Regions from separate parts of the Pseudoalteromonas sp. SR41-1 genome, predicted to be linked through region 2. Evidence: predicted binding sites of a transcription regulator. Region 2 holds the regulator's gene; the other holds the start of a gene.

Region 1 (11,628 bases), on a different contig from region 2:
TACTCGTCTTCAACAAAATCGTCATCTAGCGCATCGTAACTAAATGTCTTACCCACAACCCACTCCATAAAGTGTTTGAGACCAACCAAGGATTTTATTATCGCAATAGTCGGTAAAATTAAAATGTTTAACGTCAAAATGCTGTGCAAATTAACATCAAAATAAAGCCACGTGACTACTGTAAATAGTCTTCATGTCAGTAATGTGAATAAATAGCGCTAAATTTGAATTGAGGAAAGTGAGAGTTTTTTATCGTATCGATAAATAAAATTTATTAATTTTTATTAGTTAGCCAATTTGACTAAAAAATAGTTATTTATTAATTAATTTCATTTACTAAAAAACAAACAAAAACAGTTAAGCATATGTTTTATATTAAAAAATAAAACTGGCATCAAACTTGTTATTAATTAATCGTCATCAACAAAAAGTAGAGAACAAACATGAAAAAATTACTATTAGTTAGCGCATTAATTTGTTCACCAGCCGCTATGGCTCATAACGATAACGATTCTGCAATTTCATTTAGTAATGATGAATGTAACGTCGAATTTAAAAATGATGTGCGCATTAAGCCAAACGAATTGGAAATTTTTACCGCCAACAATAAAACCATGCAGTTTAATACCCATGGTGACTTAACCGTAAATGGCGAACTTGTAGCGCTGAATAGTTCGCAGCGCGACGCGCTAACCAAGTACTCTGATAGCTTACGCACTCAATTACCTGAAGTAGCTAATATAGCGCTTGAGGGTGTAAAAATTGCCGGAGTAGCATTAGAAGAAGTAGGCAATGCATTTAATATTGACGGTCTTGATAATATGTCTGAGCTTATGGATGACATTAAAATCGAAGTAGAAAACACATTTTACCAGCAAGGTACATTTGTGATGGGCCAACAAAGTTTTAATCAATTTGGCGAAAACTTTGAACAACAATTTGAGCAGCAGATAGAAACAGCGGTTGAATCAGCAGTAATGCAATCAATGGGCAGTATTTTAGTAGCTTTAGGTTCTGAGTTACTTGGTTCAGGCGGTGATATGGATGCCTTTGAACAACGTATGGAAAATATGGGTGCACAAATAGAAGAAAAAGTAGAGCTACATGCAAGCGCACTTGAAGAACGTGCCAACTCTTTATGTGGAAACTTTGCTGATATTGCAAAACAAGAAGAGCAATTAGTAATGCAAGTGCCTGAGCTTGAAGGTTACCAGTTATTTAGCTTTAAACAAAATTAGTACAGCAAACGTTATTTAACATCCCTTTGGCAGCACTTAAGTTTACTTAAATGCTGCTTTTTTGTGTTTCGCAAACTTATACCAACCTGCATAAATCTTTGAGCAATTTAACGAATTAAATTGCACTATAACGTCGTTAAAAATTTTTTATTTAGAACAACTCGATACAAAAACTTTTGCCTAGTTCTAGCGTAATTTTCTTAACGTTAAATAGACCCCATATATAAGCAGATTGGTATTACTTTTTAGCTAATAAAGTAAGCTTACCCAATGTAACTATTGCTTGCTCAATTTGCGCGTTCCATTGCACACCATAACTTAATCTTACGCAGCTTTTATATTTATTAGAGGCCGAAAAAACAAGCCCAGGGGTAATACTAATACCAACCTCAAGCGCAAGTAAAAACAATGTTTGGCTATCGTACTCGCCTCCTAAATCTAGCCACATAACGCAGCCTCCTTTTGGATCGCTTATACGTGTGTTTTTTGGCATAGCTTGTTGTAAGCACCATCGCATACGCTCTTTATTATCGCGCAAGCGTTGCCTAAGTACTTTTAAATTTCGGTCGTACTCGCCGCTGGCAATAAATTCAGATAACGTCCATTGGTTTATTAACGAAGCAGAGCAACTTAGTGCTCTTTTATATCGCCTTGCTTGCGTTGCAAATTTACCCGCAACTAACCAACCTACACGATAGCTCGGCGCTGCCGTTTTAGAAAAAGATGAGCAACTAATCACTAATCCTTTTTTAGAGTACGCTAAAGCAGGTGTGCCTCGTTTTGCCGTAAAATATAAATCGCCATATACGTCATCTTCAATAAGCACTACGTCATGACTTTCAAGTAGCTCCACCAGCTGCTGTCTGTTTGTATCAGGCATAAAGCTGCCCACAGGGTTACTAATTGCAGTCGAGAATAAACACGCTTTTATATCATGCTCATTTAAAGCGCGTTCCAAATCACTTAACCAAATACCATTATCTGGGCACAGTGGTATTTCGAGCGCTTTAAGCCCTAGGCTTTCTATTAACTCGATAATCCCGTGATAGCAAGGCGTCTCAATGGCAACTACATCGCCTGGCTTTGTCACACACTTAAGTGCAATAGCCATGGCTTCTTGCGCACCATTGGTGATCACAAGCTCGTCCATATTTATGCCAATACCAAAATCTAAATAGCGATGCACCAATTGCTTTTTCAGCGGTACAAACCCATCTGTTGGTCCATAGTTAATAGCTTTACTGCCCGCAATTGTCATTACACGGCGCATGTTTCTGGCGAGTGCTTTATCGGTGGGTGCAGCAGCAATTGGATTAGCGATACCAAAAGGAACTACGTTAGCTTGATGAATGGCGCTGTATACCTGCTCTATTAAGGCTTGTTTATTTACCACAACAGGTTCGCGACTTAATTTAACTCGCTTAGGTAAATTATGCGCCATGCTAACGACTTTTAAAAAATACCCTGATTTTTCACGTGCCTCTACTAACCCCTGATCTTCAAGTGTTTGATAAGCTTGCTTCACTGTCGGAATACTAATGTTTAAGTTATCTGCCATTTTACGCAGTGATGGAAGTTTTTCGCCAGGAAGTAAAACCTGCTGGGCGCTCATATCTCTGATCAACTGAATAACTTGCTGATATAGAAACTCATGCCCCTGGCTATTTTTTTGTCTTATCATCACGCATCCAAATCTGTATAGGTTACATTTTTACTTTTCTGTATATGGTAAGTATACAGACAGGTCTTAAAATAGCCATTCAATCGGGCTTTGGAGAGTAACCATGAAAAGTGCAGCGCTATACATTACAACCGTTTTAATTTGGGGTTCTACTTGGTTAGCCATCGAATTTCAGCTAGGTGATATTGCGGTAGAGCTATCGTTATTTTATCGCTTTGCTATTGCAGCACTTTTAATGTGGTTATATGTAGCGTACAAAAAACCGGATATGCGCTTTTCATTAATCGATCATGGCTTTTTTGCTTTGTTGGCTATTTGTAATTTTGCCTTAAATTACTTAATGCTTTACTGGGCACAAAATTACTTAACCTCCGCTATGACCTCTATCGCCTTTTCACTATTGCTGGTTATGAACATAGTTAACACTCGACTATTTTTTGGTAAACCTATCTCAAAACGAATTTATACCGGTGCCGCACTCGCTGTATTAGGTATTACGTGTCTGTTTTGGCCACAGTTACAGCAGTTCGACTTAAGTAACGGTGCATTGGTCGGGTTACTACTTGCCCTTGGTGGCACCTTTGTGGCTTCATTGGGCAACATGGTAAGCGTTCGTAATTCTCGTAAGCAAATTGGCGTATTGCAGGGCAATGCATGGGGCATGTTATATAGTGCTATAGGCTTAGCTTTATATGTATTAATGAACGATGTGCAATTTAGTTTAAACGCCCCAACTAGCTACTGGTTATCATTACTTTATTTATCAATATTTGGCACAGTAATCGCTTTTGGTTGTTACTTTGCACTACTAAAAAATATAGGCCCTGAAAAAGCCAGCTACGTTATTGTTTTATTCCCATTAGTGGCAGTAACACTGAGTAGCTTTTTTGAAGGCTTTGAATGGCACGCAAATACCTTTGCAGGGTTTAGCTTAGTGCTATTAGGTAACGCCATTGTGCTTACCCCAACAAAACGAATTAACGCCTTTTTAGCTAATAGAGCAATAGCTAAAAGTGGCTCCGTCCCCAGTTAGACGCGTTATTAACGCAACTAACGCAAAAGCGCCTACTTTACTGTAGGCGCTTTTTTATTGGCATATGAAAAAGTAAGGCCTGTCCATACACACTAACAACTGCAGGAGTTTTACCTATCAGCTCACCATCTGCTTCAATCAATAGCCCTTCAGTATTTATTGAAGCTGTATTTAAGCGACTATAGGTAAGGTTTTTTATATACTCATGACGCTTAAAAAATAACTTAATAAAGCTTATTACATTATAAAAAAGCCCACCCGATCGCATTTGATAACACTCAAGCTGGCCATCAGTTAAATCTGCTTTTGGCGCTATTTTTAGCCCGCCACCAAAGTACTTATGATTAGCAAATACAGTAATTAAATTTTGATACTGCCGAGCATCGTTATTAAACGTACCTTGTAACTGCTGAGCTTGATAATAAAATAGCTCTTTAATGCTCGTCCAACTGTAATCAAAAGATGAAAAATTAGCTTTATCGTTAATAGTTTTAATCACATGAGCATCAAATCCTACCCCTGCAATATTAATAAAATAGCGGCTATTAATTTTTCCTATATCAATTGCTGTCGGTGTATTAAATAATGCCTTTCGCCAACCATCTTCTTTGCAATTAAACCCTCTGGAGAAATCGTTACCTGTACCGCAAGGTAATAATGCTAACGAACAACTGCTCCCTATTAGCGCATTGACCGCCAAGTTCAATGTACCATCGCCACCTAGTGCAACTACTTTGGGAAATTTACTCAGTAACAACCTTATTTGAGCGCAGTCATCGTCAAAGCTTCCCGTTGTAGTAAATATACAATAAGAAAAGCTGCGTTTTTTACAGATATTTTTAAGCCATGCCAATGATTTTTGGCTCTGTTTTTTGATACTTGGTTTAATAATTATAAGTAGTGACAAGCTTTTGTTTCCAGCAATGTATTTTAGAGTGAGATAACAAACGTTTAATTAAATTTTTTTAATCTGAATAAATAATCAAAAAACATTGTATAAAATGCATAAAAATAAATTAAAAAACCAAAAACCCCAACATCAAAGGGGTTAAAACCAACCGTCATATAAATAGCTATGCAAAAACAGTAATGCAACTTACTGAATCGCATATTAATAAAATCAATTCAGATTAGTTTAACTAATCTCTCAGGCTCAATTTTTATCGTTGTATTTTTAATCAAACAACGTGCAAAATGCACGCGATTTCAACAGATACGACCGGAGCAAAATAATGAAACCAATTAATACATTAAATCAAACAGCAGTAGCGCAAGTAGCCGTTAAACCAACTAACCGTAAAGCAAGAATGTTAGCTAAACTTAACACGATTGGTAAAAGACTAGCACTTAGCGGTGCAGCTCAATATAAATAATCACCCAACCATGATTATTTTTCGGTGCAGCGAACACTCAACCACTAAATGAAGTCACTTATTTAGCTCCCATTGTTTGCTGCAACCTATTTATTTTATTAAAAATTGCCTTAATTTCCCCTTATTTACAAAAAAAACCTCATTTACGTATATTTTTTAGGCAAACAGTCATTTTGCTATTTACACAGCGGTATCACCTAAGTATTATTCTGCGTCACGGAGAGATGGCAGAGTGGTCGAATGCACCGGTCTTGAAAACCGGCATGGGTTTATAGCCCATCTAGGGTTCAAATCCCTATCTCTCCACCATATTTTAATTGGTGGCTTTCTTTACTTCCATCAATACAAACGGTTATGCGTTGGAGAGGTGTCCGAGTGGCCGAAGGAGCTCCCCTGCTAAGGGAGTATAGAGTTTGTAGCTCTATCGAGGGTTCGAATCCCTCCCTCTCCACCATACTTAATTTAAACCACTTGATTGTGGTTTTTTTGTGCCTAAAATTTAACACCGATACTAAATTGGGAGGGTGAGAACCCTCGACAGGGTTCGACAAAATGTCTGGAACATTTTGGGCCGCTGCAAGCGTCGCGCAGCGATTGATTACATGGATGTAAGCAAGTCTATCCCTCCCTCTGGACCATACTTAATTTAAACCACTTAATTGTGGTTTTTTTGTGCCCAAAATTTAACACTGATACTAAATTGGGAGGGTGAGAACCCTCGACAGGGTTCGACAAAATGTCTGGAACATTTTGGGCCGCTGCAAGCGTCGCGCAGCGATTGATTACATGGATGTAAGCAAGTCTACCCCCCTCTGGAACATACTTAATTTAAACCACTTAATTGTGGTTTTTTTGTGCCTAAAATTTATAAAAACTAAACAAATTGTGCCTAGTAATAACTTAGGGCATTATTAACACAACTTTAGCCACTTTTAGGTTTAGCTATGATCCGGTTCATATTGCTATCATTTTGCGCGGCAGCACCATTTTTTACCTTGGCACAAAGTACAACAGTGTATAAGTGTGTAATTAAGGGCGTTCCTACTTTTAGCCAAACGCCTTGCGCTAAAGATGCACAAGTTATTACTCTAAAAGATATAAATGTAATTGAAGCATATAAAAGCTCTACGCCCGGTAAAGGTATCACCGATACCTCTGTTGATGACTACTTAGAGGTTCAGCAAATAGAGCGTGAAATAAAGCGCCTTGAGCTATCTATTGAACAAAGCCAAAAAGAATACGCAGCTAAAAAACAACAAATAGATTATATGACCCAAGATAAGGCCAATCGTTTAGGCGCTTCGTCTATTGCTGATGCTATCGCAACTAAAACAAATTCATTAAAACAAGCCTACGACGCATCAATTAGTCAAACGCAGCAAAAAATAGAGTCATTAAAGCAAAGAAAGCAGCAGCTTAGCCAAAACCCTTAAGCGCTCGTTTTACTATAGAAATAAATTGCGCAACGTCTTCTTGAGTATTATAAATATGTGGCGATACTCGTATTCCAAATTTGCGAGCATCTACACTGACTTTCGCTTTATTAAGCTCTGTAAGTACATGGTCTTGCTGCTTGTTAAAAAACAAAATAACAGTCCCGCTGCATTTATCACCACTCATAGGTGATACAACATATTCGCTTAGTTGCTCATGAATAAGCGTAAGCATCGCTAAGTTATGCACCCTTACCTTGTGAGCTGTTAGCTCTGCAAAGTAGGTAATACTATTTGCGGCAATAATATAAGGCGCTACAGAAGGGGTGCCACCCCAAAACTTGAGCGCACTGGCGTTATATTCAAAGTGGTTAATATCGAACTCAAATGGATTTTGATGCGAAAACCAACCCACATCTTTAGGCTCACAATACTCTATTTGATTTTTGTTAACCCATAAATAAGCTGCACCTGGGCCACCACATAACCATTTAACGCTCGAGCCAATCATAAAGTCCGCATCGAGCACGCTTAAATCAAGCGGTATAACACCCGCTGACTGAGCAACATCAACTATTGATAAACTATTGGTAAATTTACTTATAGCTACAATATCGTACACAGGCGCCTGTACACCTGTATTTGAATATACATGACTTATAAAAACTAAATCGATGTCGGCGGTTATATAACGCTGCCAAACACTAATATCAGTTAGGTTTTCGTGCTCAGGTATAAATATGATTTGCGCGCACTTTGGCAACGCTTTTTGCATTGCAAAACCCATACTCGGAAAATCACTTTGCGCCATAAGCACTTTACAATTTTTTTGCTGTAGCCGTGGATGCGACATAAGCAATTTTGTTAAGCCACTTGATAAATTAACCTGAGGACAAAACTGCGAACTAGGCGCATTAAATAACTTACCAAGCGCGGTAGTAAATTGCTCAACTGCGGGCAGCCATTGTTGCCAAGGTTCTTTATTTGAGCTCTCCCACGGTAAAAAGTAGTGCTGTGCTAAATATTGCTGTGTACTTTTAAGAGGACGCCCTACCGAGTGGTTTAATAAATAACAGCCATCGGCCATACAAAAATCATTTTTAAGCATACTATTTAACCCATTCTTTAAGTGTATTTAGATCGTCAAAACGTGTTTTTATATCGTCGCGTTTGGCACTGGCTCGCCTATCTCTTAATTTTTCGAGCGAATCAAGTAACACATGAAGCGGCGGACCACTTGCTGTTACCTTGCTCATATGCTGCTGTTGCATATTTTTTGAGGGCTGAGCAATAAACTTTTCAACCAGTTGATTATGATGACCGACTGCGGTGTCGCCATGTAATTTACACACTTGGATAAATAACGTTGCGTGGCTTTTAAACCAATCTGTATTTTTATATTGCTCTGCTTGTAAAAAGTCATCCATAAAGCTTTGCATACGCATGGCTTCTCGCAGGATTTGTTGATCCTCTGGCATCATATATAAAAACTTATCCACCAGCATTTGCGAGTAACTAGGCTCGTTTGCACTACACAGCCCTAACAGCATATCAATCACGTTAATACCTGCAAAGTCACCAGCATTTGCCCCTCTGTAAACCTCTTTACCTACACGGTACGGTTTATAATAAGGGCGAACGCAGTTAAAAAAGCGATCTGTATCGAGCTCAGAATAAAGTGCATTGTTTGACTCAATTACATCTATAAGCGCTTGTTTAGCTACTTTTAATAACTCACCACACAAGGGATGTGAAATACCTAACGGCAATATTTTTAATAATGCATCACTTGCCCGTTTGTAGGCCAAAATGCCTTGAGTGTTATAATCAAGAAACAGCTTTTCATCAGGTAAATTGGTAAATCGTTTATAAATACCGTTAAGTGCTTTGTTATGAGTAGTTAAGTGGGCGGTAGCAAAACGAGGGGTTACGCCAATAGATGCGCCTATATGCATAGCAAGCGCTGAGGCTTCTATTAGCGGTGAAGTGGTTTCTCTGCTTGGCTCAGTAATTTCATGGCGCCTACACGCTGCCATAAATAATCCTACGTTACCGAGTAAGTCAAAAGCGCTATCAAAGCCTTGATCTGTGTTTCCCTCGGCTAATAAATTGCTAATTAATACGTTGCCTTCTTTTTCTAATTGTTGCTTTAAGGCCTCGCCTACCCCTTCTACATTTGCTTTATCGGTTTGCTGCCAATAAAGCTGCTCTAATTCACTATTTAAAGTGACAAACTCTGTTCGTATCCAGTGATCGAAAATAGCGGTATGTGTGTTCATTGTTGTGCTCTATTATTTTTATAGTTAAATGCTAACAGAGTTCAATGAGTGTAAAACGCCAAAAAAATTAGTAAAAACTGCAATACTTAGCAATAATCACTACAAATATAAAAATAATTAATAAAAGCCGACAACTATGTTAGATAAAAAAGATCAGCAATTACTCATTGCACTGCAAAGCCAAGCTCGTATGTCGGTTTCAGATTTGGCCAGCAGTATTAACCTATCGGATACGCCTTGTTTAAGGCGTATAAAAAAGTTAGAGCAAGAAAACATTATTACCGGCTACCACGCCGCCATAAATCCTAAAGCACTTAACCTTAATGTGTTGGTATATGCGTTTGTACGATTAAGCCAAAACTCGGTAAGTGCTGCAGAGCAATTTGAGCAACATGTAGAAAAGTTACCACATGTATTAGAGTGTTGTGTAATATCAGGAAGCTATGATTATTTATTAAAAATCATTGCACATGATCTTGAGAGCTACGAAACGTTTGTGAAACATCAACTAGGTGGCTTAAGTTGTATCGCAAATATAGAATCAACAGTTGTGTTAAAGCAGTCATTTAGCAAAAAACAGTTACCTTTATAAAAATAACCAAAATAACTTACTGTTAGCTATACTGATATTTCAAAACGACAATAATAATTGCTTGGACCTTATGTGAAAAATTTTAACTCTAAAAATCATTCCATTATTTTTTACATCATGTTTGCCTTGGCATATTTTTTAGTCGGCATAGCACTCACTAAACTTGCTTTTAACTCGCAAATAATTCCAATTTGGTTACCTGCCGGCATAGCTTTAGTTGGCTGTTATATTTGGTGGTGGCGCTTTATCCCGCCTCTATTTGTAGCTGCAATTGCATTTAATCTAAATATTTTTGATAGTTCAGCTCATGAGCTAGTCCTGGTCGGTAACTCATTTAACGAGGCTATGTATATCGCCTTTGGTGTTGTTATACAGGCAATGGTCGGCGCAGCTCTTTTAAAGTATTGGCTTGGGCACCCGCTGCGCTTTAAAAAGCGCAAAAATATAATTTACTTTATCCTTGTCATAGCAATATTGGTCAGCTTAATTTCGGCTAACTTTGGCGTATTTGCCTTAAGCCAATTCAACTCGGTTTACAGTGTTGATAATCATTGGAAGAATGTTACTTACTGGTGGCTTGGTGATACATTAGGAGTATTAATTGCGACTCCGCTTTTACTTTCTTTATTACCACAAAAGTCTAATCAACATAATATATCGGCGTTTCCGACAATTGCAGTATGCTCTATTTTATTTTTATCAGTCGCGGTAACAACGCAGTTATACGATCAAGAAAATCGTATAAACACTATTAAAATTGCTGAACGTGAAGTCCATGTTATAGAAAACAGCCTTTATAGATATACAAATCGTAGTATTATTGCAGTGCAGAGCCTAGCAAGTCAGGTACAGTCATCTCCCATGCTAAGCCAGCAAGATTTTTATTCTTATGCTAGCCAGTTACTAACTCAGCACGCATTTATTAACGCCTTATCGTGGAACGCAAAAATACCTCAAGATCAACGCGACGTCTTTGCCCAAGAAATATCAAACATTTATCATTTAGATATTGATGTAGTTGGCGAACCTCTTGAAAGTAGCGATCCCCTTGTGATAGTAAAATACATAGCTCCTTTTAATGGTAATCAAAAAGCTATTGGCTTCAATGTATTTTCAAACCCTGATCGAAAAAGCTCTCTGCTTAACCCCGCTATAAAGTACATGCCAGTAGGAACTAAAATAATTCAGTTAGTGCAAACCAAACAACCTAAACCAGCCTATTTATTATTTGCCCCTGTGTACTCCCAGCATAGTGATGAAAAAACAATTAAAGGCTATGCCACTGGTGTATTTTTAGTGCGTAGTATTATTGAGCAGGCAATTTCTAAAGAACAGTCTGATATGTTTTCGATTGGTATATACGAAGATACAAACACTCCGCCGTTTTATAGTAATTACTCTCAAAATGTTCAGCAAGCTAAAGGCAGCCGCTTAATGTCATTTGATGTGGACTTTGCAGGGCAAAAATGGATTGTAAAACTAGCCCTTAAAGAAAGCTTTTTAACACTACATAATAGTCAACTAACTTTATTATTACTCATACTTCAAGTTGCCGTATGTTCTTTAATTTTAATGGTTTTACTGCTGTTTAATCAGCAACAAATCGCACTTACACGTCAAGTTGCAGAGCGTACTCACTCACTCGCACAAGCAAAGAAGCAGTCCGATTTAGCTAATCAGGCTAAAAGCCAATTTTTAGCGAATATGAGCCACGAAATACGAACACCATTAAACGCCGTTATTGGTTTTTCTTCACTTGCTAGAGAAACAGACAATGCAAATACACTCATTGGCTATTTAGATAAAATAAACTCAGCATCTAAAAGCTTATTAAACTTAATTAATGACATTCTTGATATATCAAAAATAGAATCACAAAAGTTAGTTATTGAATCTATTGCATTCGACTTAGGTGCTTTAATAACACGTATAAACAACATGTTTGAGCAAAGCGCAGTTAACAAAGGTATTAAATGGCAAGTTAATTCAAAGCTACCTG
Region 2 (11,628 bases):
TTTTGCCAATTCCGCTTGGCCCCATAATCGCAGTAATTTTACCTTTAGGAACGCTAAAACTCATATTTTTATATATGGTTCTATTGCCTCTCGAAAAGCTAACATCCTTGACTTCTACTATTGATTGCGACAAGTCGCTCTCCATAAAAATGTTCACTAGTGCCCCTATTTTAAAGCTTTTTTGTCAAAGATGGAAAAAACAATTCGTAAGATTTTGTAATACACCCATGAAAAGGATTATAAGACTCGCTCAAAACAGCTTAACCCCGGCTTAAATTTTTAAATTAGCTGTTTAAAAGCAACATTGTTACCTAGTTGACCTTACTCTTTTATTTATACTTTCATCTTGGCTTTTGTTACTATTCGCGCCATCCGTATTTTGTATAACTGGCTTAACACAATGGTTACCTCGTTTGTTATTTTAATTCTTGGTTTTGCAGCTCTTGTTTGGAGTGCCGATAGGTTTGTTTATGGGGCTGCGGCTCTTGCTAAAAACTTTGGTGTACCTACACTTATTGTTGGTTTGACCGTTGTAGCCATGGGCTCTTCAGCCCCTGAAATGATGGTTTCAGCCTCTGCCGCTTTGGCTAACAAAACCGACACAGCCGTTGGCAATGCTGTTGGCTCTAATATTACAAACATTTTACTTGTGTTAGGTATCACTGCTCTATTTCGCCCTCTTTCAGTTTCATCTAGTACGTTAAAACGTGAAATGCCATTAGTGATGCTCGTATCTTTAGCTACTTGGTATGTGTTCTCAGATAACTACTTTTCATTTAGTGAAGGTGTTGCGCTTTTAGTTGGCTTTATCGTATTCATCGGTGGGTTAATCATTGTATCTATGCGTGCAAAAAACCAAGATGACCCATTTGTCTCAGAAGCCTGCGACGATGTACCAAACGATGTACCTACTAAAAAAGCGGTATTTTGGTTAATTGTCGGCATGATACTCTTGCCGGTTAGTTCTCATTTTTTAATCGGCTCAGCTGTTGATATTGCTAAATACTTCGGCTTAAGCGACTTAGTCATTGGTTTAACAATTATTGCCATTGGTACTAGCTTGCCTGAACTTGCCGCCTCGGTTGCAGGTGTACTTAAAAATGAAGATGATTTAGCACTAGGTAATATCGTTGGCTCAAACATATTTAATATTTTAGCTGTATTACCTCTAGCAGGTATTATTAATCCTTCAGCAATTGATCCATCGTTAGTAAGCCGAGATATATTAATTATGATTGGTGCAACACTTGCTCTTATCATTATGTCATTGAACTTTAGAGGCACCCAGCGTATCAATAGGGTAGAAGGCGGCTTATTGCTAATAGCGTTTTTGGGTTACCAAGGGTATATTTTTAGTCAAGTAGGGTAAATGATGGCAACGCTAAACTTTATTGAACAAGGCCTTCGCGTTTTAGATGTTGAGCGCCAAGCACTTAGTGATATTGCACAATATGTAGATGAAAATTTTCATAACGCGTGCCAATTAATGTACGACTGTGAAGGCCGTATTATTGTCATTGGCATGGGAAAATCAGGCCATATTGGCAATAAAATAGCGGCAACCCTTGCAAGTACTGGCAGCCCAGCGTTTTTTGTTCACCCTGGTGAAGCAAGTCATGGTGATTTAGGTATGATCACTAAAAATGACGTGGTTATGCTTATTTCTAATTCAGGGGAAACCAGCGAAGTTTTAAATATCATTCCGGTTTTAAAACGACTTGGTGCCAAAATGATAGCGATGACTGGCAATACGCAATCAACCATGGCAACCCTTGCTAATGTACATGTGTGCATTAAAGTAGAAAAAGAAGCTTGTTCATTGGGTCTAGCCCCTACATCAAGTACCACTGCAACGCTTGCGATGGGCGATGCCATGGCAGTTGCATTATTAGAAGCTCGCGGCTTTACAGCTGATGACTTCGCGCTATCTCACCCAGGTGGTAGTTTAGGCAAGCGCTTATTACTTACTTTAAAAGATGTTATGCACAGCGGCGCAAATACACCTATTATTGATGTTTCACAAACAGTTAAAGATGCCCTAATAGAAATGTCAGCTAAAGGGTTAGGTATGACAGCCATTGTTGATGAAAATCAGCAACTCGTAGGGTTATTTACCGATGGTGATTTACGTCGCATTTTAGAACAAAGAATTGATATTCATACAACACAAATAGATGTTGTTATGACTAAGTCATGCACTACAGCTACGCAAGATATTTTAGCCGCTGAAGCGCTCAATATTATGGAACGTAAACGTATAAATGGCCTAATCGTCGTCAATGAGAAAAACCAACCTATTGGCGCATTAAATATGCAAGACCTATTAAAAGCAGGAGTGTTATAAATGCAATTTGAAGAACTCTATCAACCGCTGAGCGATGATGCAAAAGCACGCGCTAAAAAAGTAAAACTACTTATATGCGATATTGATGGTGTATTTTCTGATGGCCGTATTTACCTTGGCAATCAAGGTGAAGAGCTAAAAGCATTTAATACAAAAGATGGTTTTGGCATTAAAGCACTTATAAACAGTGGCTTTGAAGTAGCTGTTATTACTGGTCGTCATTCACAGATAGTACAACAACGTATGAGCAGCTTAACCGTACAGCATATTTATCAAGGCCAAGAAAATAAGCTCATTGCCTATCAAGAATTAAAAGATAAACTCAACCTTAGCGATGAACAAATTGCTTATATTGGTGATGACGGTCCTGACATGCCTGTTATGGAGTTAGTAGGCTTTGCCGTTGCAGTAAATGATGCCCACCCTCTTATTAAGCGTTTGTCACATTATGTAACGCAAATGCCTGGTGGTTTTGGCGCTGTGAGAGAACTCACCGATTTGCTCATGCTTGAAAATGGTAAAGCATTGACTACACAAGGCACTAGTTCATGAATGCAGCGCGCATAATATTAAGCGTTTTATTCATTAGCTGTATGGTTTGGCTTTGGTACCCTTATTTTACACAAACAAATATTGTGCCTCAGGCTGAGCCTGAAGTTGTTGCTAAGCCTGATTACATAGCTATTGAGCTCAAACAGACAGCCTATGATGAGCAAGGTAAAATTAGCCACAAAGTCACTGCGGCTAAAATGGAGCTATACCAGCAATTAGGTTTCACGTTTTTTGAAAAACCCATTTTTACTTTATATAACGAGCAACAAACGTGGCAAATAAATGCAGACGAAGCAACATTATATGAAGATAAACAATTAATTTTAGAAGGTAATGTGGTTGCCAAAAATTTAACCGATAACGCCATGATAGACAAAATCAATGCTGATAATATTCAGGTTGATATAAAGTTATTAACAATGCGTTCGGAGCAACCCGTCATTATCACTGGACCCAATTTAAAAATCACCGGTAAAGGCCTAGAAGCCGACTTGAAAACCGAAGTGATAAAACTAATTAACCATACGCGAACCATATATTATGACCAATAAAATATTAAAATCACTTATAATTCCTACACTTATACTAGCGTTTAATAGTAGTGCTGCAGAGCAAAACACGCAACCTGCTGCCAATCAAATTTCAATAAGTGCCGACAAGCAAGAAGGTCAATTGAAAGCTAATGTGGGTATTTTTGAGAAAAACGTTGAGATTATTCACGGTAATCGCCGCATTACAGCCGATCGCCTCGAAGTACACAAACGTGATGAACTTGGTGATAATAAACAATTATTAATTGCCACAGGTAGCCCTGCGCACTTTGAAGAAAAGCAATCAGACGGCACGACTATGAGCGCCAGTGCTGACGAAGTACGTTATGATGTATCTAAGCGTTTTTTAACGCTTGTTGGTAATGCACAAGTATCGCAAGCCGGACAAAAAATAAATGCTAAAAGCATTACCTACGACATAGAGCAGCAGCTCATCAGTGCCGAAAAAGATGAAAACTCAACTGACCGCGTTCACACAATTTTAGTACCGATCGAAACTAAAAAAAGTAAAAAAGGCGATAAAGGTCAACCATGAGCACATTAAAAGCAGAACTATTAGCAAAAAGCTATAAAGGTCGTGAAGTTGTAAAAAACGTCGGCCTTGAAGTACAAGCTGGCAGTATAGTTGGCTTACTTGGCCCTAACGGTGCTGGTAAAACAACGACTTTTTATATGATTGTAGGGCTTGTTCCTAGCGACAAAGGTAAAATATCTATTGATGATAACGATATTACTCTTTTACCTATGCATAGTCGTGCTAGATTAGGCATAGGCTACTTACCACAAGAGTCATCGATTTTTAGAAAGCTGACTGTTTATCAAAACTTAATGGCCATTTTAGAAACGCGCAAAGAACTAAATAAACAAGCCAGAGAAGACACGCTCAATAACTTATTAGATGAATTTAGCATACAACACATTCGTGATAGCCAAGGTATGGCATTATCGGGGGGAGAACGTCGTCGTGTAGAAATAGCACGAGCGCTGGCAGCAGATCCTAAATTTATATTACTGGATGAACCGTTTGCCGGTGTTGACCCTATTTCGGTATTAGATATAAAGAAAATAATAGAACATCTTAAAAATCGTGGGATTGGTGTATTAATTACCGACCATAACGTAAGAGAGACCCTTGATGTTTGTGAAAAAGCCTACATTGTTTCTCATGGGGAGCTGATTGCATCAGGTACTCCAGAACACGTATTAAATGATAAAACAGTACGCGATGTTTACTTAGGCGAGCAATTTAGGCTGTAACATTTACGCCATGTCTTTAAGCATCTGCTAGTATTAATTATAACAACATAAAAGGATTGTTAGAGATACATGAGGCAATCACTACAGCTGCGCATGGGCCAGCAACTTACAATGACTCCACAGTTGCAACAAGCTATTCGTTTGTTGCAACTCAGTACATTGGATCTCCAGCAAGAAATACAAGAAGCTCTCGACAGTAATCCACTATTAGAGGTTGAAGAGGCAGACTATTCCGAAGACGCTGCTGGTAAAAACGAGCAAAAAGCTGATACCGATGACATAACTGTTAGCGCATCTGCTGATGATGCTCCGAGCGAATACGAACAAGATACTGGTGAAGCACTTGCAAAAGACACGCTAAGTGACGACATGGCTATGGATGTCAGTTGGGATGAGTACATGAGTGCCGCTCCTGCAGCCTCATCAGGTCCAATGCCTGAAGACGAATCAATATACCAAGGCGCCTCTACTGAAACGCTCCATGAGTATTTAATGTGGCAATTACAACTAACGCCATTTAGCCCTACAGACGAAGCTATTGCTATTGCTATTGTAGAAGCTGTCGATGATTCAGGTATTTTAACACTAAGCTGCGAAGAGATTTTAGAAAGCTTTAATCAAGAAAACGAAGATGATAACGAAGTCGAACTTGATGAAATTGAAGCGGTATTAAAACGCATCCAACTGTTTGATCCTGTTGGTATTGCTGCACGTAGTTTACAAGAGTGTTTGTGTATTCAGCTTAATCAATTTGATAAAGAAACACCTTATATTAATGAAACGAAAATGATTTTAACCGAGCATATTGATCTATTAGCAGCTCGCGACTATCGTACATTAATGAAAAAAACGAAGCTCAAAGAAGAAGAGCTTAAAGAAGTAATTACACTAATACATACTCTCAACCCAAAACCTGCAGATACTATTGTAAGGGAAGAATCTGAGTATGTTATTCCTGATGTGTCAGTTAAAAAAATTAAAGGCCGCTGGGTTGTCGAATTAAACCCAGATAGCATGCCTAAAATTCGTGTCAATAGCCAATACGCAGCAATGTCTCGCACTGTAAAATCAAGTGGCGACAGCCAGTTTATTCGCTCACATTTACAAGAAGCTAAATGGTTTATTAAAAGCTTAGAAAGTAGAAACGACACGCTATTAAAAGTTACTAATTGTATTGTTAAGCAACAACAAGGCTTTTTTGAACATGGCCCTGAAGCCATGAAACCAATGGTTTTAAATGATGTTGCTGAAATGGTAGAAATGCACGAATCGACAATTTCTCGCGTAACTACTCAAAAGTACATGCATACACCCCGTGGTATATTTGAGCTTAAATATTTTTTCTCAAGCCATGTAAGTACTGAAAACGGTGGTGAATGTTCATCTACAGCAATACGTGCGCTTATCCGAAAATTAATCGCAGCAGAAAACTCAGCAAAACCATTGAGTGATAGCAAAATAGCGGATATATTGGCTGAGCAAGGAATTAAAGTAGCGAGACGTACAATCGCAAAATACCGCGAATCTCTTGCTATTCCACCGTCAAATCAGCGTAAAAGTCTGATTTAAGACGCTAAACTAAGAGGGTAATGCTTATGCAACTAAACTTAACTGGTCGTCACGTAGAATTAACCGATTCACTAAGAGACTATATTAATACTAAATTTGCGAAGCTTGAAAGACACTCTGATCATATTAACAATGTTCATGTCATTCTCGATGTAGAAAAATTAAATCAAAAAGCAGAAGCCACAATACACGTAAGCGGTGCTGAGCTATTTGCCTCTACAGAACATCAAGATATGTATGCCGCTATTGACTCGTTGATCGACAAGCTCGATCGCCAAGTAATCAAACACAAAGAGAAGCTTGCTCGACACTAATATGATGAAATTAAGTTCACTTATATGCCAGGACTGCAGCAAAGCTGCGGTCCTTTTTAATAGCAAAAAAAGAATTTTAGAGTTCATTAGCGAACTTGCTCACGACAAACTTCCGTATTTACCGCAACAAGATATTCTTAATGCTTTAATGAGCAGAGAGAAATTAGGTAGTACAGGTATAGGACGTGGCATTGCTATTCCTCATGGAAGAATGAGCGGTGCAGAAGAGCCTTTGGCTTTAGTGCTCGTTAGCGAAACTCCAATAAACTTTGATGCAATCGATAATCGCCCTGTTGATATTTTTGTCGCACTCATCGTACCAGATGGCGATAACCAGCAGCACTTAAAGACTCTAGCAACCATTGCTGATAAACTAAACAACAAAGATTTTTGTAAACAGTTACGCAGTGCAAAATCTGATACTGAGCTTTACCAAGTTATTGTCGATCAATCATAGTTTTATAAAGGGTGTTAAATGGAGTTAATTATCATAAGCGGCCGTTCTGGTTCTGGAAAGTCGGTTGCTTTGCGCGTTGTAGAAGATTTAGGTTATTATTGCGTAGATAATATTCCAGTAAACCTACTACCTTCATTAGTTCGCAGTGTGTCTGATAGCTACGATAAAATTGCTGTTAGCATAGATGTGCGCAACATACCTAAAGAACAAGATGAATTTAACGATATTCTTGAATACTTACCAGGCTTTGCAAACCCTACGTTATTTTATTTAGATAGTGACGATCAGACATTGATCAAACGCTTTTCTGAAACACGCAGATTACACCCACTATCAATAGACTCGTTGCCTCTTGATTTAGCCATCAAAAAAGAAAAAGAATTACTTGATGTATTAACCACTCGCGCCGACTTTATGATAGATACGACTGATTTAAGTGTTCATCAACTCGCTGAATCTATTCGTGAAAAGATTTTAGGTAAAAAAGATAAGCAACTGATTGTCACATTTGAATCATTTGGTTTTAAACACGGTATACCAAAAGAAGCAGACTACGTATTTGATGCACGCTTTTTACCAAATCCACACTGGGAACCAGAGTTGAAGCCTTTAAATGGGTTAGATCAACCGGTTAAAGACTATTTAGCTAATCACAGCATAGTGCAAAAATTCACATGGCAAATTCAAACATTTGTACAAACGTGGTTACCGCATTTAGAACGAAATAACCGCAGTTATTTAACCATTGCTATTGGGTGTACAGGTGGGCAACATCGCTCTGTGTATTTAGCGCAAACTATCGGTGAAAGTTTTGCAATGACACATCCCAATGTAAAAATTCGCCATCGCGAACAAGAAAAATAATATAGCTGAATAATCACCTGTTCAGCTTAGGTAGAGTAAGTTATGCATTGTGAAGATACCTTTTTAATAAAAAACAAATTAGGCTTACACGCCAGAGCAGCTACTGTGCTTGCGCAATTAGCAGTACAATTTGATGCTACAATTACATTATTCCAAGATGACAAAGAAGCAGCAGGCGATAGCGTACTTGCATTAATGTTACTTGAAAGTAGCCAAGGAAAAGAAGTTAAAGTTGTTTGTAAAGGCCCTGATTCTGAGCAAGCTTTACACGCTGTTGGAGAATTAATAGCACAACGCTTTAATGAACAAGAATAATCTGTTTTATAAAAACAATATTCGCATTACTAGTGCTTCAATTAAAACAGATATATAAAATAAATAGGTTAGTAACGCCAGTTAACTCACCTCCCCCCATAAAGTAATATAACAATTTATAAAGGACGCCAATGCCAGAAGCTTTTGAACAAGATTATCCACTACAGCAACTAAAGCAGGTGACGAAGTCACTCAATAGTGGTCAATTTGTTCAAGTTAGGCGCATGCTCGCAAAAACGGCTCCTTGTGATACCGCATTATTATTAGAATCATCACCGCATAAAATTCGCCGACTGCTTTGGCAATTGGTCGATCCTGATGTGCAGGGTGATGTTCTTGAAGAATTATCTGAAGATGTTCGTTTAGGCATTATTGCCCAAATGGAACCTAAGCACATTGCCGCCGCAACTGAAGACATGGGCCACGATGACTTAGGTGAAGTATTACGTAGCCTGCCAGATACCGTCTATAAAGACGTTGTTAGCGCGATGGACATTCAAGACCGTGAACGTGCCACGCAAGCACTGTCATATCAAGAGCGTTCAGCAGGTGCGCTAATGAACACCGATACGGTGACCATTCGCCCTGATGTAACACTCGATGTTGTACTTCGTTATATTAGACTGCGTGGTGAGTTACCAGAGGGTACAGATGATTTATATGTTGTTGATAAACATAACTGCTTTATAGGCGCTTTATCGCTGAGTACATTATTAACTAATCCGCCAGAAAAAATTGTCCGCGATTTAATGGATGAAGATTGTGAGTCTATCCCAATCTCAATGGATGAAAGTGAAGTAGCGCAATTATTTGAGCGTCATAATTGGATATCGGCCCCAGTGGTGGACGATAACGACCAACTCCTCGGTCGTGTTACTATCGATGACATCGTTGATGTAATCCGAGAAGATGCCGAGCATAGCTTATTAAGCCTAGCCGGTCTTGATGATGAAGAGGATACATTCGCGCCAGTACTAAAAAGCTCTAAAAAACGCTCAGTTTGGCTAGGAGTTAACTTACTAACCGCACTTGCAGCTGCTTTTGTAGCTAGCTTTTTTGAAGGCACTTTAGATGTGCTCCCTATTTTGGCTGTGCTTAACGGTATTGTCCCTTCTATGGGTGGTGTTGCTGGTAGCCAATCATTAACGCTTGTTATCCGTGGTATTGCAGTAGGTCATATAAACCAAACAAACCAACGTTTCTTGATGATGAAAGAACTGGCCATTGGCGCGCTAAACGGTATTTTGTGGTCACTATTAATTGCGGGTGTTATTGCGCTATGGCAGTGGGACTTTATGCTTGGTGGCGTACTCGCCTTCGCTATGTTTATGAACTTAGTGGTGGCAGGTGTTGCTGGTGCAAGTATTCCAATAATTCTTAAAAGAATGAATATAGACCCTGCTCTTGCAGGGAGTGTGGTGCTAACCACGGTGACTGATATTGTTGGTATATTCGCCTTTTTAGGTACTGCTACATGGTTGCTGATATAAATTAAACGCTTTAAATGTAAAAAACTACAGCAAAAATACTTAGGGTAAATCAGTAGCTATGGCAACGGATACCAAACATAAAAATGACATACCTAAAAAAACGCTAAAACAAAAAAGCGTATCCATATTAAAAAGTCTACTGGTATATGGCTCTATATTTTTCGTCATTTATACCGCCGTCAATTGGTGGCGGCAACCTGTCATGCCAGCAAATCCTCAATTACAATTAATCGACTATAAAGGGCAAAACATTAATTTAGCAGCAATGAGCCAAGATAAACCCACGCTTGTGTATTTTTGGGGAACTTGGTGTCCTATTTGTAGTATTACCTCCCCTGCCATAAACGAACTCGCAAACGAGAATAAATACCCTGTTGTGAGCATCGCGATAAAATCAGGCTCTGATCAAGAGCTGCATGATTATTTAAATGAGCAAGGCTACAGCTTCAGTACTGTTAACGATCAACACGGGGAGATATTTTCCGATTGGCAGGGACAAGTCACGCCATCTTATATAATCTTAAAAGATAATAAAATGACGCAAGGACTCACCGGCATTCAGCCGTTATGGTCACTTAAATTGCGTTTGTGGTTATCATCAATGCTTTAAAAAAAAGCTAAACTTAGCACAGGATATCTAAAGAGAGGGGGGCTCTAAAACCTCACTCTTTATCACCTACAATAATATAGATAATAAAGAGCAAAGCTGACTTAATTTACGTATACAAAAGCTAAAAAACGCGTACCGCAATTAGCCTTATCTATTAGCGAATAAAATTACTAACGTGTGCTTTGACGATTACCGCCCACTTTTGGCTTAGTGTTTGCCTTTTTAAATTGGCTAAAACCAGTATGTCGCGTTAGTGCCGGACGCCCACCTTTTTTACCACCTTTACCTGATTTTTCATCGCGCCCTTCTTCTGGCACTAAACAGTTAGGCCCTTTACCAATTAAATTAGCTTTACCCATTTTACGTAGAGCTTCACGTATCATTGGCCAACCAGCTGCATCGTGGTAGCGTAAAATAGCTTTATGTAATCTACGTTGGCGTGCGCCTTTAGGTACTGGAACAACTTCTGAGTTGTTTTTTATATTACGTAAAGAGTTCATCTCTGTATGGTAAATAGTCGTCGCATTAGCCATAGGTGATGGGTAAAAATTTTGTACCTGATCAAGCTTAAAGTCGTTTGATTTAAGCCATAAAGCCATGTTTACCATGTCTTCATCTTTTGTACCTGGGTGAGCAGATATAAAGTAAGGAATTAAATACTGCTTTTTACCGGCTTCTTTAGAGTACTTATCAAATAGTTCTTTAAATTGATCGTACGCTCCCATACCTGGTTTCATCATTTTTGATAATGGACCATCCTCTGTATGCTCTGGCGCTATTTTTAAGTAACCGCCTACATGGTGCGTTACTAATTCTTTAACGTAACGCGGGTCGCGTACAGCTAAATCGTAACGTACACCTGAAGCAATCAATACCTTTTTAATACCCTTAACTTCACGTGCTTTTTTATACAAATCTATTGTTGGCGTATGATCTGTATCCATGTGTTTACAAATATCTGGATACACACATGATAAGCGTCTACAGGTACTCTCGGCCTTTTTACTAGTACAGCGCAGCTTATACATATTCGCCGTTGGGCCACCTAAATCAGAAATAACACCAGTAAAGCCGGGAACTTTATCTCTAATTTGTTCAATTTCTTCAATAATAGATTCTTGCGAACGACTTTGAATAATGCGCCCTTCATGCTCTGTAATTGAGCAAAACGAACAACCACCAAAACAGCCACGCATAATATTAACTGACGTTTTAATCATATCGTAAGCAGGTATTTTAGCATCACCATAACTTGGGTGAGGAATACGCTGATACGGCAAACCAAATACAGCATCCATCTCATGT

The links. Region 2 encodes sigma-54, which starts transcription at its own class of promoters, with help from an activator protein. Its sites were predicted from a motif close to GTTGGCACGNNNNTNGNNT; they were not measured.
Region 1: a site for sigma-54 is predicted at 5,129-5,147, ahead of H5118_RS16790 (diacylglycerol kinase family protein). Genes of this name have one in related genera too.

Annotation. Positions count from the first base shown of each region.
Region 1 covers NZ_JACJEK010000021.1:18,323-29,950, reverse strand. The annotation lists gene H5118_RS16810 (PA3496 family putative envelope integrity protein) at 1-56, opposite strand, end outside; gene H5118_RS16805 (YggN family protein) at 444-1,238, shown strand; gene H5118_RS16800 (PLP-dependent aminotransferase family protein) at 1,477-2,919, opposite strand; gene H5118_RS16795 (DMT family transporter) at 3,023-3,952, shown strand; gene H5118_RS16790 (diacylglycerol kinase family protein) at 3,990-4,859, opposite strand; gene H5118_RS16785 (hypothetical protein) at 5,185-5,325, shown strand; tRNA gene H5118_RS16780 (tRNA-Ser) at 5,544-5,634, shown strand; tRNA gene H5118_RS16775 (tRNA-Ser) at 5,687-5,779, shown strand; gene H5118_RS16770 (RNA-binding protein) at 6,270-6,758, shown strand; gene H5118_RS16765 (aminotransferase class V-fold PLP-dependent enzyme) at 6,742-7,866, opposite strand; gene H5118_RS16760 (monodechloroaminopyrrolnitrin synthase PrnB family protein) at 7,868-9,037, opposite strand; gene H5118_RS16755 (Lrp/AsnC family transcriptional regulator) at 9,174-9,629, shown strand; gene H5118_RS16750 (ATP-binding protein) at 9,702-11,628, shown strand, end outside.
Region 2 covers NZ_JACJEK010000002.1:14,171-25,798, reverse strand. The annotation lists gene H5118_RS01590 (ATP-binding cassette domain-containing protein) at 1-145, opposite strand, end outside; gene H5118_RS01585 (calcium/sodium antiporter) at 401-1,369, shown strand; gene H5118_RS01580 (KpsF/GutQ family sugar-phosphate isomerase) at 1,373-2,344, shown strand; gene kdsC (3-deoxy-manno-octulosonate-8-phosphatase KdsC) at 2,345-2,896, shown strand; gene lptC (LPS export ABC transporter periplasmic protein LptC) at 2,893-3,447, shown strand; gene lptA (lipopolysaccharide transport periplasmic protein LptA) at 3,437-3,982, shown strand; gene lptB (LPS export ABC transporter ATP-binding protein) at 3,979-4,704, shown strand; gene H5118_RS01555 (RNA polymerase factor sigma-54) at 4,774-6,273, shown strand; gene hpf (ribosome hibernation promoting factor) at 6,300-6,587, shown strand; gene ptsN (PTS IIA-like nitrogen regulatory protein PtsN) at 6,592-7,044, shown strand; gene rapZ (RNase adapter RapZ) at 7,063-7,908, shown strand; gene H5118_RS01535 (HPr family phosphocarrier protein) at 7,951-8,223, shown strand; gene mgtE (magnesium transporter) at 8,355-9,713, shown strand; gene H5118_RS01525 (protein disulfide oxidoreductase) at 9,916-10,323, shown strand; gene H5118_RS01520 (YgiQ family radical SAM protein) at 10,494-11,628, opposite strand, start outside.